2 regions of the Roseburia sp. OF03-24 genome follow, and region 1 is predicted to be linked to the other one. Evidence: predicted binding sites of a transcription regulator. Region 1 holds the regulator's gene; the other holds the start of a gene.
What was found. Region 1 encodes Rex, which represses fermentation and respiration genes when NADH is low (regulators of the CRP and FNR family bind a similar motif). Its sites were predicted from a motif close to ATTGTTAANTANTTAACAAT; they were not measured.

Region 1 (7,721 bases):
GTGTCACCAGTGTCAATGCAGGTTTCAGGCTGATCGCATTCTTATCTACATCCTCAGACGGCCACATGCCATACAATGTGATGCCGGCGCGGACCATATCCATATTTGCATCTGGAATATCGACAATCCCTGCACTGTTTGAACAGTGATGAATCGGAATACTTACGCCACGGTCTTCTAACATGCCGATCATTTTCTTGAAAAGTCCGATCTGCTGGTAGGTTGGTTCCTTATCTTTTTCATCCGCTTTCGCAAAATGGGTAAAAATACCCTCCACTATAATATGCGGCAGTTTTGAAAGCTGTGCCATCTCATCTGCTGCGTCTTCTGTGACCTGATAACCGATCCGGCTCATTCCGGTATCGATCGCGAAATGGATCTTGCAGTCTCTTCCGATACTTGCTGCGGCAACGGAAAGTTTTTCTGCCATCTCTTTTGTAAATACGGTTGGACGGATACCTGCTTTAATCATATCCACATACTGATCCGGGAATACATATCCTAAGATCAGGATCGGTTTCTGGATTCCGTGATTACGAAGGATAAGTCCTTCCTCAACCGTGGCAACTGCATAACCATAAAGATAATCCAGTTTTTCAATCGTCTCTGCAATCTCTACGGCACCATGTCCGTAGCCATCTGCCTTAATGACAGCCATAATTTTTGTGTCTTTTGCAATGTTTCCGCGCATCGCATCCATGTTGTGTAGAATTGCATCCAGATCGATTTCCGCATGCACTCTGCTGTATCTGTTCATGTTGATCCTCCATCTATTTTGTGTACCGTTTTTTATTCAACGAATTTTTGTTCATTATCGACCGGCTTTGTAGTATAAATATTCAGAACTTTTTTAATACCACAGATCAGATCTGAGGCTGTAAGCCCCTGTAACCCCGTTGTGCGTATCATAAGATCACCGGACAGGCCATGAAGATATACCCCAAGAGGAGCCGCCTGGTAAGGTGTTATTTTCTGTGCCATAAATGTACCGATCACACCACTTAACACATCTCCGCTTCCTGCTGTTGCCATTCCGGAATTGCCGGAAAGATTCAGGTATTTTTTACCATCCGGCAGTGCAGTTACGGTATGTTCGTCTTTTAAGACACATACAACGTGATATTCTTTTGCATAATCCGCAGCAGTCTGAAGTAAATGATGCTGGATCTCACTGACTGTTTTTCCGGTAAGCCGGCTCATCTCTCCGGGATGAGGTGTGATCACTGCCGGGATTTTAAAATTTTTCCAGATATCTGCCTCTGGTAAGTCATTCTGCTCTGCTATCAGATTTAACGCATCCGCATCAAAAAGAATTGCTTTCTTTTCCTGTGACGTTCCATATTCTAACACAAAATTTAATATCTGTGCAGCAGTTTTTTCTTTCCCAAGCCCGGGACCTGCCACAATGGCATCTGCCCAATCAAAAGCCTCCTGTAATACAGCCTTCCCCGGAGCAGCATTTTTATCATAAGTAGTAAGAACCGCCTCTGGAACACAGCTCTGTAAAATAATCCTGTTTTCTTCCGGCGTCAGCACACGCACCAGACCGCATCCTGTGGCGTAAGCAGCTTTTGCAGATAAAACTGCCGCCCCTGCCATATTGACACTTCCTGCGATCAGCAAAAGTTTTCCATAGTTTCCTTTATTAGAATGACTTTTTCTCTCCGGGAGCAGCAATAAATCTTTCGTTTCCAATGCCATTACTGACGGTGTCTCTCCCAGCCAGCTTTCTTTCGTGATACCGATATCACATACGATCACTCTGCCGGCATATTCATTTCCCGGCCAGAGAATACTGCCTAATTTCGCAAATGCGAATGTGATCGTGATATCTGCACGAAATGCCATACCAAGGACAGCACCTGTATCTGCAGAAATTCCGGATGCAATATCCACTGCCACTTTTTCTCCCGGAAGTGTATTCATACAACATAATATATCTGCATAAGTACCAGTCACGTCTCTCGACAACCCTACACCAAATAGTGCATCTATGACAGTTGTTGGTCTGATCTGTTCCGGTAAATCCGTATAGACAGGAACACCATATGCATTTAAAATATCCTGCTGGATTCTGTTTTGCTCCGAGCAATGATCTTTATTTCCAGCAAAAACAACTGTAACAGTATGTCCCTCCAGAAATAAAAGGCGGGCGATCGCAAGACCATCTCCACCATTATTTCCGCTGCCGCATACGATAAGAACTTCTGAGAGATCGACCTTTTGCTTATGGAGTTCATTTACAAATGTTATTGCTGCACGCTCCATCAGAAGAAGTCCCGGAACCTTAAAATGTGAAACGGTATTTGCGTCATATTTTTGCATTTCCCTGCTGTTTACAAGATACTTCATGATAATAAGCCCCCTGTTATAAGCAAAAAACGCCGCACAAAGATCTGTGCGGCAGCTAATTGCTTCCTGAATTTATGGCACCCTTTTCAGTTGCCGTTTTCTTCTGCTTTTTTGTTTCTGACAATGTTGTAAGATAACTGCATCAAACTGTCGGAAAGATGTACATTCTCTACAACAACATTTTTATCAATGAGCTCCAGGTCTACATGCGCAAAATTCCAGATTGCGCGGATTCCAAGTCCGACTAGTCTGTTTGCAATGGCATCAGCCTTTTCCTTTGGCATAGTAAGCGCCGCAATATCCACCTGATTTTCTGCACAGAAACTCTCTAATTCATCCAGCATGCGGATTTTGATTCCACGCACGGTCACACCGTCCAATGCAGGATTTACATCAAACAGTCCTATGATCACAAAACCAAGTTTTTCAAATTTCACATAGTTTGTAAGTGCCTGTCCAAGATTACCTGCACCCACCACAATAATATTGTGTCTTTCATTTAAACCTAATATCTTACCGATTTCCTCATATAAAAACTTTACATTATAACCATAACCCTGCTGGCCAAAACCACCAAAATTATTCAGATCCTGTCTGATCTGGGATGCAGTCACATTCATTCGTTTACTCAGATCATTGGATGATATACGTTCTACACCGGCATCTAAGAGTTCTCCGAGGTAGCGGTAATAACGCGGCATTCTCCGGATAACTGCCTGTGATATTTCTTTTTCCTGCACAAAAGGTTCCACCTTTCTTACGTTCTCTCGTTTATTATAGTGATTTCCCCTGTGTCTGTCAATGTGTGAAAAATTTAACTATCTTTTTTTCAATAAGATATTTTCTGTTTTGTCAGGAAATATCATCAATCAGTTCCATCTAACTGCATTGACAGCTCTTCCCAGGTTTCATAGCAGGTTTCCAGTCGTTCCCTGCACTCCTGCTGTCTTGCTGCAAGCTCATTTAATTTTGCGGAATTAACTGCGTTTTCCGGCTTTGCACATTCTTCATCGATCATGCTTATTTCACTTTCAAGTGCGGCAATCTCTTCCTCGGCTTTTTTTAAACTGTTTTCAATTTTACGAATCCTTGCCTGCTCTGCTTTTTGTGCCTGCCAGTCGAGCTTATTAACGGCATCATCCTGTTTCTTAGGCTGCACATCTGAAGTTTCTGGCTGTTTCACATACAACTGCGTCATAATATCATGTTTTTCCAGATAATAATCATAATTTCCGATATAATTTACAATTGTTTCACCTGTCAGCTCCAGGATTCTTGTTGCTGTCTGATTGATAAAATAGCGGTCATGTGAAACAAAAAATACCGTTCCTGTATACTGGTTTAATGCAGATTCCAAAATTTCCTTGGATGTAATGTCCAGATGGTTTGTCGGCTCATCTAAAATAAGAAAATTAGCATCTGAAAGCATCAGTTTTGCCAGAGAGACACGGCCTCTTTCACCACCGCTTAAATCTGAGATCCGCTTAAACACATCATCATTTGTAAATAAAAAGGCTGCCAGTACATTGCGGATCTTTGTGTTGTTCAGCTCTGGATAAGCATCTGAGATCTCTTCAAATATGGTTTTTTCCATATGTAAAAGCTGATGTTCCTGATCGTAATATCCAATGTGAACATTCGAACCAAGTGTTACCGTACCACCATCTGCCTGTATCAGATTATTGATGATCTTTAAGATGGTCGTTTTCCCGGTTCCGTTATTGCCGATCAGTGCTACCCGCTCCCCACGTTTAATCTCGAATGAGATATCCGAAAACAATGTAACCGGCGGATATGATTTTGCAAGACCTGACACCGTAAGGACATCATTTCCGCTGACCACATTTGGCTCTAACACGATCTTAATGTCTGTATTGTCCTCAACCGGTTTTTCAATACGTTCTATCTTGTCTAACATCTTTTCGCGGCTCTCCGCACGCTTGATGGATTTTTCACGGTTAAACGATTTTAACTTTGTGATAACTTCTTCCTGATGTCTGATCTCACGCTGCTGATTATAATATTGTTTTAACAGATCTTCACGGACTTTTGCTTTCTTCTTCGCAAAATCCGAGTAATTTCCCTGATATACATACGCTTTATGCTGGAAAATCTCTACAACTTTTGTGACAACGCGATCCAGAAAATAACGGTCATGTGCTACGATCACAACAGCCCCTTTGTAAGCCCGCAGAAAATTCTCAAGCCAGCGGATCGACTCCATATCCAGATGGTTTGTCGGCTCATCTAAAAGTAATACATCCGGCTTTGTGACTAAGAGTTTGCCAAGCGAAACCCTGGTTTTCTGTCCTCCGGACAATTCATTCATCTGTTTTGTTAAATCTTCGTCCGAAAAACCAAGTCCTTTTAAAATACCGGTTACTTCACTCCGGTATGCATATCCGCCCTGCAGTTCAAATTCGTGGCTCAGACGATGATAAACCTCCATCAGTTTTTCCAGTTCCCCACCGGTCTGCTGATTCATTTCTGACTCCATATTGCGGAGTTTCTGTTCCATTTCAAGGATGTCAGCTCTTGCATTAAGAACTTCGTCATAAATGGTTCTGTGCCCCGATACATCCTGATACTGTGCCAGATAACCGATTGTTTTATCTTTTGCAAGGATCACTTCACCGGTATCGGACGTTTCTTCGCCCATAATAATTTTAAGCAGCGTAGACTTGCCGGCACCATTGATGCCGACAATCGCTGCTTTTTCGTTTGCTTCAATATGAAAACTTACATCTTTTAAGATCTCATCTGTTCCAAAAGACTTTGAGATACTCTGACATGACAAAATCATTTTAAACTTTCCTCTAATGTTGTTCTGATTGCCTTGATGAAATTTTCGCTGTTTAATACAACCGGATTCGGATTTGTAGTAATCAGCGCAAGGTCTTTTGTCATTTTACCATCTTCAATGGTCTTTATACAAGCCTTTTCAAGTTTTTCTGCAAAATCAGATAATGCCTGGTTAGAATCAAGTTCTCCACGTTTCTTAAGTGCACCTGTCCATGCAAAAATAGTTGCAACAGAGTTTGTGGATGTCTCCTCACCTTTTAAGTGTTTGTAATAATGGCGCTGTACCGTTCCATGTGCAGCTTCATATTCATAATATCCATCCGGGGAAACTAATACAGAAGTCATCATGGCAAGTGAACCAAATGCACTTGAAACCATATCACTCATGACATCTCCATCATAATTTTTACATGCCCAGATATAACCACCCTCAGACTTCATTACACGTGCAACTGCATCATCGATCAATGTATAAAAATAGGTAATACCTGCTTTTTCGAATTTTTCTTTGTACTCTGCATCAAAGATTTCCTGAAAAATGTCTTTAAAGGTATGATCGTATTTTTTTGAAATCGTATCCTTTGTTGCAAACCACAGATCCTGTTTTGTATCCAGCGCATAATTAAAACAGCTTTTTGCGAAACTTTCAATGGAATTGCAAAGGTTATGCTGTCCCTGAACAACGCCTGCTCCGGTAAAGTTGTGGATCAGTTCTCTCGTCTCTGTACCATCTTCCGCTGTATATACCAGCTCACATTTGCCTGCTCCAGGAATCTTCATCTCAGTTGCTTTATATACATCGCCATATGCATGACGCGCGATCGTGATCGGTTTTTTCCAGTTCTTTACACATGGCTCGATCCCTTTTACAACGATCGGTGCACGGAATACCGTTCCATCTAACATGGCGCGGATCGTACCATTCGGGCTTTTCCACATTTCTTTTAAATTATATTCTGTCATACGTGCTGCGTTTGGTGTGATCGTTGCACATTTTACAGCAACACCGTATTTCTTTGTTGCATTGGCAGAGTCAACGGTAACCTGATCATTTGTCTCATTACGATGCTCTAATCCAAGATCATAATACTCTGTTTTTAAATCAATAAACGGCAGAAGTAATTCATCTTTGATCATTTTCCAGAGGATTCTTGTCATCTCATCTCCGTCCATCTCTACCAGTGGTGTTGTCATTTTGATTTTTTCCATTATGTTCTCCTTTTCTATTGAAATAAATTGTCCCATCCGTAATTGTCCATATTGTGAATGGTGTTCATCATATGCTCATTTGCAAGTTTTTCTGCCAGATTGGCATCATGTTTTTTTAATGCTTCCACAATCTGTCTGTGTTCCTGATTCGATTGCACAGAACGTTTTGGATCTGCAAGTGTGATTTTACGTACACGCTGCACATAATGATGAAAATCAAGCAGCACATGTTTCAGCTCTTTACTGTCAGAAGCGTTATATAAAATTTCATGGAAACGGTTATCTAATTCCACGACTTGTTCTGAATTTCCTTTTGCTGCATGGAAATCAGACAGATATATATTTTCATCCAGTTCATCTAACTGCTCTTTTGTGATATTGTCCGCAGCCCACTTTGCACACAGTCCCTCCAAACGTGACCGTATCTCGTAAATATCCTGAATATCTTTCTTGGAAATACCTACAACATAAGCACCCTTATTCGGAATGATGGTGACTAATCCTTCCAGTTCAAGCTGGCGGAGCGCCTCACGCACCGGAGTACGGCTGACGCCTAACTCTTCGCCGATATTTTTTTCCTTCAGTTCTTCGTCTGTCGCATATTTTCCGGATAAAATATTCTCACGGATCGTATGGAACACACGGGAACTTAAGGAATAATTATCCTCTCCCATATATGACACCTCATGCTCCTATTGTTACATTTAATTCCTTACAGCATTTTTCAATTTCTTCTACTAATTCCTTATCCGTCAGTACCGTAACACGTCCATCCTCATACTGCTTGTCTACCCAGACTTTTACTTTTTTTACAAGTTCTGAGTTCTTATCGACACTCTTATCTTTCGGAAGATGATAATATGAGTTGATCCAGAGAGCAATTCCTGCAAGACCGGATGTGTTGGAAACAGATACTAATGGCGGTCTGTTTAAGAATTTTCCGGTATCAAAAATATTATAGATCTCCTCATTTTTCAGAAGTCCGTCCGCATGGATTCCAGCTCTTGTAACGTTAAAATTACTGCCGACAAACGGTGTACGGCTCGGCTGCACATATCCAAGCTCTTTTTCAAAATATTCCGCCAGCTCTGTGATCACTGTGGTATCCATACCATCGAGTGTTCCCTTTAACTGTGCATATTCAAAAACCATAGCCTCAAGCGGTGTGTTACCGGTACGCTCTCCGATACCGAACAGGGAGCAGTTGACACCACTGGCTCCATAAAGCCATGCCGTCGTAGAGTTATTAACTGCTTTATAGAAATCATTATGACCATGCCATTCGATCAGTTCAGAAGGTACACCTGCATGTGTGGTCAGACCATAAATGATACCCGGTACACTTCGCGGAATCACAG
Region 2 (7,721 bases), on a different contig from region 1:
CCATCCGGATGATCCGGCATGGGATATCTTTGGACTGCCACGTATCGCACACAGTCAGGATGATTATGACCGTATCGTAAAACTGCATGATTCACCGGCAAATACAGTATGTTTATGCACTGGTTCCCTTGGATCAGATCCTGCAAATGATATTCCTTCGATCATCCGGCATTTTGGTGAGATGAACCGTATCGGCTGTATGCATATCCGTAATATCAAGCATTTGGGATATCATAATTTTCGCGAGAGCAGCCATCTTTCTTCGGATGGAAGTCTGGATATGTATGAGATTGTAAAAGCAGTTTACGAGACATGCCCAGATACCTATATCAGACCGGATCACGGAAGAATGATATGGGATGAGACAGGAAGACCTGGATATGGATTATATGACCGTGCACTTGGAGTTACATACTTAAATGGTCTTTGGGAAGCAATTGACAAAGCTGCCAGAAAGAACTAAAGCAAAATAGTTATAAAAGAGAAGGGAGAATAAAATGCTTCAGTTAAATTTAGAGGGAATCAAAGATAAAAGCGCATGGCAGGAAAGAAATGTAAAACTGCCGGAATTTGATGTACAGGCAATGATGGCAGAAACGAAAAATAATCCGGTATGGGTACACTTTGGTGCCGGAAACATTTTTCGGGGGTTTATTGCGGCATTGCAGCAGTCCCTGTTAAATCAGGGGCTTGAGAAGAGCGGAATTATAGCAGCTGATACATTTGATTACGATATCATAGATCAGATCTACCGCCCGCATGATAACATGACGCTGATGGTAAGTCTACTTCCGGATGGAACCATGAAAAAAGAAGTGATCGCTTCGATCGGGGCAGGACTTCGTGCCGGCACGGAATTTCCAGAAGATATGGAACAGTTAAAAGCGGTTTTTCGTAATCCATCCTTACAGATGGTTTCGTTTACGATCACAGAAAAAGGATATGCCTTAAAAAATATAGAGGGTGCATATCTGCCGGTTGTACAGCAGGATTTTGAAAATGGACCGGAAAAATGCTCACATGCAATGAGCAAAGTGACAGCACTTCTACTGGAGCGGTTTTTAAGTGGTGGTACGCCGGTTGCCGTTGTCAGTATGGATAACTGTTCACACAATGGAGAAAAATTAAAGACCAGCGTTCTGACCGTCGTAGAGGAATGGGAAAAAACGAGGCTTTGTAACAAAAGAATTTGCAGACTGGGTAAATAATGAAGAAAAAGTGTCATTTCCATGGACAATGATCGACAAGATCACGCCGCGTCCGGCAAAAGTGGTGGAAGATGCCCTAAAGGAACTTGAAATTGGAGAAATGGCACCTGTCATTACCGGAAAAAATACATATATCGCACCATTTGTCAATGCAGAGGAACCACAGTATCTGGTTGTGGAAGACCGTTTCCCGAACGGCAGACCTGCGCTTGAAAAAGCAGGTGTATATATGACAGACCGCGATACGGTCAATGATACCGAGCGTATGAAAGTGACGACATGTTTAAATCCGCTTCACACAGCACTTGCAGTATATGGATGTATGCTTGGTTATGAGAGCATTGCTGCTGAAATGAAAGATACAGAGTTAAAGAAATTAGTAGAACTGATCGGCAAAAAAGAAGGTATGCCTGTAGTTACAGATCCTAAGATCTTAAGTCCGGAGAAGTTTTTAGATGAGGTGCTGACCAAACGTCTCCCAAATCCGTTTATTCCGGATACTCCACAGAGAATTGCAACTGACACGAGTCAGAAACTTGCGATCCGCTTTGGAGAGACGATCAAAAGCTACTGTAAAGCAGGAAAAGATTTAAACGAACTGACAGGAATCCCGCTTGTGATTGCCGGATGGCTCCGTTACCTTCTTGCAGTAGATGATGCAGGAAAAGAGTTTACACCAAGCAGTGATCCAATGCTTTCGGTTATGCAGGAGAAACTGAAAGATGTCCATTTATCAGATCCGGACAGTGCAGATGGAAAACTTTCTGACATTTTATCAAATGATACTTTATTTGGATGTGATCTTTATGAGGCAGGAATTGCGGAAAAAGTAATAAAAATGTTTAAAGAGATGTTAGAAGGACCGGGTGCAGTACGGAAGGTGCTGAAAAAATATCTCTAGTTCATCAGAAAAAAGACATGACAGTGATCGGAAATCCTGCCATGTCTTTCTTTTTTATCGTAATGGAATATTTGCGGAGTGCGTATTCTATTATTAACGAAGTTTCATTTTTTTGCGTGTCTTTTTTTGTGTCAGTGATTTTTCTGTGCCGGCATTCTGTGGGATCACGGAAGCACTGCTCATTAAAGCACTTGCAGCTTTCTGTTCCAGCTCACTTTGCTTGTGCTGGGCAATCTGAAGTTTAACCTTGCGGAAACGGTCTGCCGTTTCTTTGATATAGGCATCAGAGACAAATTGTTTGACAGAATCTTTGTCTAAAGCGATGCGGTTGTCCATAGTTTTCATGATATCTGTGATCTTTAAAGATTTACTGATCACCGGGTCACTTAAATCGTATATCATGTTTGTGGAAAACTTCAGTACCATCGGATGAAGAAAATCAGCCGGATTCTCTGCAAGCACAAGGGCTTTTTCTCCATCGGAAAGATCAACACATGCACCGGTCGGAAGAATATGGATACATTCTGCTAAAGCGGAAAGTACGAGCGGATTGTAGGTGGCTTTATCCTTTTTCAGACGTCCCATGGCAGCAATTTCTGAAATTGGCGGTTTGTTAATGTTCATTGCGGTCAGATGGTCAAATTCGTCCGCTACTGCTAAAATATCGACGAGAAGACGGATATTGTCTGCCGGTTCTTTGACTTTTAAAGTACGGCTGTTTTTAAAAATGATCTGCTGGATGATATCAAGCGTATGTACCGGGAATTTATAATCACCACGGTCCGGGCGGAGCGTTTCATAACCGCGCTCTAAGTTGAGCTGGATAAAATCCTTATCTGCTGTTGTAAGGTCATCCCCCTTGTCTAACACTGTCTGTGGTACATACAGATAACCAAAATCGTAGAGAAGCGCAGCTGTGATAAGGGCTGTCTGTTCTGCAGCAGGCAGATGCATCTGATTTGTGATCATCGCACAGAGAATGCCGACACTGATGGAATGTTTGTAAACAAAATCTGCAGAACTTCGCAGGTTTTGTGCAAAATTTAATTTGTGATCAAGACTGCCGTAATGTGTCTGGATGTCCCGGACGAGATCGCTCAGCGAAACAGGTGCCTGATTGGCCTGCAGACGATCCATATTTTCTTTTAGTTTAAAAACATATATCGTCTGGAACTGTTCGAATTCAAGATCCTCTCTGGAAAGAGGCGGTACCGGCTCTGCCGGCTCAAGAATAAAAATACCGATCAGACCAAAGTTTTCGATACTGTTAATACCCTGCATGGTTAAAAGTGTGTCTCTTTCATAAAGAAGAACACCCATCTTATTGTAGATTGGTTTTGCAAGTCTCATGCCGGGTTTTAAATCTGCTGTTTTTACAAATTGCATAGGTAAATCCTCCCCCTGTGATGATTATCAGGCTTTTTTATACCATATCCAGACACCAGATGCCTGAATATTCCCCCAATAATGGTATGTGAAAAAATTAATATTCATATTGTGCTTTACATGCTATAATACCATATTAATAGAAGAAATACAATGAACGAAAAATACAACAGCAGCCGAAAGGTTACTGTTCAGCCGAAAGGAACAGCATGAGACACAATTTTTTGAGAAGAATCCTGGGAGGAATACTGACCGGCTGCATGCTTGTTACGGCAACTGTCCATGCAGGAACGACACAGAAAGATATTGATAAGGCAAAAGACCAGATCACAGACCTTAAGAAACAGAAAGAAGATGCGAAAGATCAGGTGGACAGCCTGACCAATGAAAAACAGGGGTTGGAGAGCGACCTTAGCGGACTGAATGGACAGTTAAATACGATCACTTCCGATATGAACCAGTTAGAGCAGCAGGCAGCACAGAAAGAGGACGAGATCAATACGGCGGCGGAAGATCTGAAACGTTCCGAGGAACGATCAGCAGAGCAGTATGAAGATATGAAAGTGCGCATTCAGTATATTTATGAAAATGGCAATCAGTCTGTATGGGACATGCTTATTCATGCGTCCTCCATCGCAGAATTTTTAAATCAGGCGGAATATACAAGTGCAATCAATCAGTACGACAGAAATATGCTTACGGCATATCAGGAGCTCACGGAGCAGATCAAAGAACAGAAAAAGGAACTCGAGAAGCAGAAGGAAGAACTGACTGTATTACAGCAGGAAAAACAGAAAGAGCAGGAAAAAGTCAACAGCCTGATCGAGGATACGCAGAAGAAGATACAGGAATCCAGCGAGAAAATTGAAGATGCACAGTCCGATGTGGAGTCGATCGATGCAAAGATCAAGAAAATGATCGAATACGAAAAGCAGCTTGAGATACAGAAGGCAAAAGAGGATGCTGCGCGCCTTGCAGCCATCAAAAAGCAGGAACAGGAAAACAGGTCGAATGTGACATACGCACCGGCCCAGAGCGATGCGTATCTGTTAGCTGCCATCATCCAGTGTGAGGCATGGGGCGAGCCATATGATGGAAAACTTGCGGTGGGCAGCGTGATCATGAACCGTGTCAGAAGTTCCTATTTTCCGAATACAGTTTCCGGTGTGATTTATCAGGGAGGGCAGTTCTCTCCGGTTGCCAGCGGTCGTCTTGCATACCGTCTGGAGCAGGGAGTTGCTTCTGATTGTATGAGTGCAGCACAGGCGGTGCTGGGTGGAACGAGCACAACAAATTGTCTGTATTTTCGTGTGAATAACGGCATTATAGAAGGAACAGTTATAGGTAATCATGTGTTTTATTAAACAAAATGATAAAATGATAAAAATTTAACAAAAAACCCCGCAAAATGGAGCAAAAAGGATGTAAAAAATTGTTTACAAGGATGAAAAATAAAGAAAGCTATTGCAATTAATTGTGAAATATGTTAGCATATGAAAGTACAAGAAATGCAGAAAAATAGCTGATTACATAGCAAATAAGCTTTTAAAAATGAAAGAGAAAAAAGATAAATTTCAATCGGAAGTTTGAATTTATTTTTTTAAAAAAGATTGTTAAAAAATTAACAGCATTTTTCGGCAAAATGAAAGAGAAAGAAACAAATTCTCTGCAAATGCAGAGCTTTGTGTTAAATTGAAAGGAGAATTCAAAATGGCAAAGAAAGTAGTTTTAGCAGGTGCTTGCCGTACCGCAATCGGTAAAATGGGTGGAGCATTAAGCAATACTCCAGCAGCAGACTTAGGTGCAATCGTTATCAAAGAGGCTTTAAGAAGAGCAAACGTTAAACCGGAGATGGTTGACGAGGTAAAAATGGGTTGTGTAATTCAGGCAGCTCAGGGTCAGAACGTTGCACGTCAGGCAGCAATCAAAGCAGGACTGCCAATCGAAGTTCCGGCAATCACGATCAACGTTGTTTGTGGTTCTGGTTTAAAATGTGTCAATGATGCAGCTACCATGATCATGGCAGGTGAGGCTGATATCGTTGTTGCAGGTGGTATGGAAAACATGTCTATGGCACCATATGCTATGACAAAAGCTCGTTTTGGATATCGTATGAACAATGCAACGATCATTGATACAATGGTAAATGATGCATTAACAGATGCATTCAATCACTACCACATGATGATCACAGCAGAGAACGTATGTGATAAATATGGCATTACAAGAGAAGAACTTGATGAGTTCTCAGCAAACAGCCAGCAGAAATGTGAGAAAGCAATTGCTGAAGGCAAATTTGATGATGAGATCGTTCCGGTTCCTGTAAAAGTTAAAAAAGAGATCGTTGATTTCGTAAAAGATGAGGGACCACGTCCTGGCACAACTGCTGAGTCTTTAGCAAAATTAAAATGCTGCTCTGGTAAAGAGGGCGGACTTGTTACAGCAGGTAACGCTTCCGGTATCAACGATGGTGCAGCAGCAATCGTTGTTATGAGCGAAGAGAAAGCAAAAGAACTTGGTGTTACACCAATGGCTACATGGGTAGCAGGTGCTCTTGGCGGAGTTGAGCCAGAGATCATGGGTGTTGGTCCTGTTGCTTCTACAAGAAAAGTATTAGCTAAAACAGGTTTATCCATTGATGATATGGACTTGATCGAAGCAAACGAAGCATTCGCAGCTCAGTCTATCGCAGTAGCAAGAGATCTGAAATTCGATATGTCAAAAGTAAACGTAAACGGTGGTGCAATCGCATTAGGACACCCGGTAGGTGCTTCCGGATGCCGTATCCTTGTTACATTACTGCATGAGATGCAGAAGAGAGACGCTAAGAGAGGTCTTGCTACACTTTGCATCGGCGGTGGTATGGGATGCTCTACAATCGTTGAGAGATAATAGTTTTTTATAGTAATTCCCGGGGAATGACTTCCCGGGGATTGCATTTTTTAAACATACAGTTAACATAATTATTTTCAGGAGGTAACCGAAATGAAGGTTGGCGTTATTGGTGCAGGAACTATGGGACAGGGCATTGCAAAAGCATTTGCTCAGGTAGAAGGATATGAAGTAGCACTTTGCGATATCAAGCAGGAGTGGGCTGAAGGCGGAAAAGAGAAAATCAAAAAAGGTTATGCAAGATTAGTAGAAAAAGGAAAAATGACACAGGAAGCTGTTGACGGCATCCTTGCAAAAATCACTCCAGGTTTAAAAGAAGACCTTTGCAAAGACTGTGATCTGATCGTAGAGGCAGCTTTCGAGAACATGGAAGTAAAGAAAACTACTTTCAAAGAGTTAGACGAGATCGCAAAACCGGAATGCATCTTTGCTTCCAACACATCCAGTCTTTCTATCACAGAGATCGGAAACGGATTAAACCGTCCAATGGTTGGTATGCATTTCTTCAACCCGGCAGACCGTATGAAATTAATCGAGGTTATCGCTGGTGTGAATACTCCGGATGAAACTGTTGCAGCTATTAAGAAAATTTCCGAAGAAATCGGTAAAACTCCGGTACAGGTTAACGAGGCTGCTGGTTTCGTTGTAAACCGTATCTTAATCCCAATGATCAACGAAGCAGCATTCATCAAAATGGAAGGTGTTTCCGATATCGCTGGTATCGATGCAGCTATGAAACTTGGTGCTAACCACCCAATGGGACCGTTAGAGTTAGGTGATTTCATCGGTCTTGATATCTGCCTTGCTATCATGGATGTACTTTACAAAGAGACAGGCGACAGCAAATATCGTGCATGCCCACTGATCCGTAAGATGGTTCGTGGTGGTAACCTTGGAGCAAAGAGCGGCAAGGGATTTTATGTATACAATGCTGATCGTACAAAGACTCCGGTCGATGCTCAGTAAAATAAATATTTATGGAGGAAAATTAGATCATGGATTTCACTTTAGACAAGAAACATGAAATGGCGCGTTCCTTATTCAAGGAATTTGCTGAAACAGAAGTAAAACCGCTTGCACAGGAAACAGATGAGACAGAAGCTTTCCCGGCAGAAACGGTTAAGAAAATGCAGAAATACGGATTCATGGGAATCCCGGTTCCGAAAGAATACGGCGGACAGGGTTGTGATCCTCTTACATACGTTATGTGCGTAGAAGAGTTATCTAAAGTTTGCGCAACCACAGGTGTTGTTGTATCTGCACATACATCTCTCTGCATCGATCCGATCATGACATATGGTACAGAAGAGCAGAAACAGAAATATGTAAAACCA

Region 2: a site for Rex is predicted at 5,105-5,124, ahead of DXA60_RS15735 (acetyl-CoA C-acetyltransferase). Genes of this name have one in related genera too.

Annotation. Positions count from the first base shown of each region.
Region 1 covers NZ_QSCK01000021.1:7,506-15,226, reverse strand. The annotation lists gene alr (alanine racemase) at 1-757, opposite strand, end outside; gene DXA60_RS11620 (NAD(P)H-hydrate dehydratase) at 790-2,352, opposite strand; gene DXA60_RS11615 (redox-sensing transcriptional repressor Rex) at 2,439-3,092, opposite strand; gene abc-f (ribosomal protection-like ABC-F family protein) at 3,218-5,155, opposite strand; gene DXA60_RS11605 (NADP-dependent isocitrate dehydrogenase) at 5,152-6,363, opposite strand; gene DXA60_RS11600 (GntR family transcriptional regulator) at 6,378-7,037, opposite strand; gene DXA60_RS11595 (isopropylmalate/homocitrate/citramalate synthase) at 7,048-7,721, opposite strand, start outside.
Region 2 covers NZ_QSCK01000035.1:21,870-29,590, reverse strand. The annotation lists gene uxuA (mannonate dehydratase) at 1-463, shown strand, start outside; partial or broken gene DXA60_RS19810 (mannitol dehydrogenase family protein) at 498-2,109, shown strand; gene DXA60_RS15750 (HD-GYP domain-containing protein) at 2,203-3,495, opposite strand; gene DXA60_RS15745 (cell wall hydrolase) at 3,720-4,859, shown strand; gene DXA60_RS15735 (acetyl-CoA C-acetyltransferase) at 5,206-6,387, shown strand; gene DXA60_RS15730 (3-hydroxyacyl-CoA dehydrogenase family protein) at 6,481-7,353, shown strand; gene DXA60_RS15725 (acyl-CoA dehydrogenase) at 7,383-7,721, shown strand, end outside.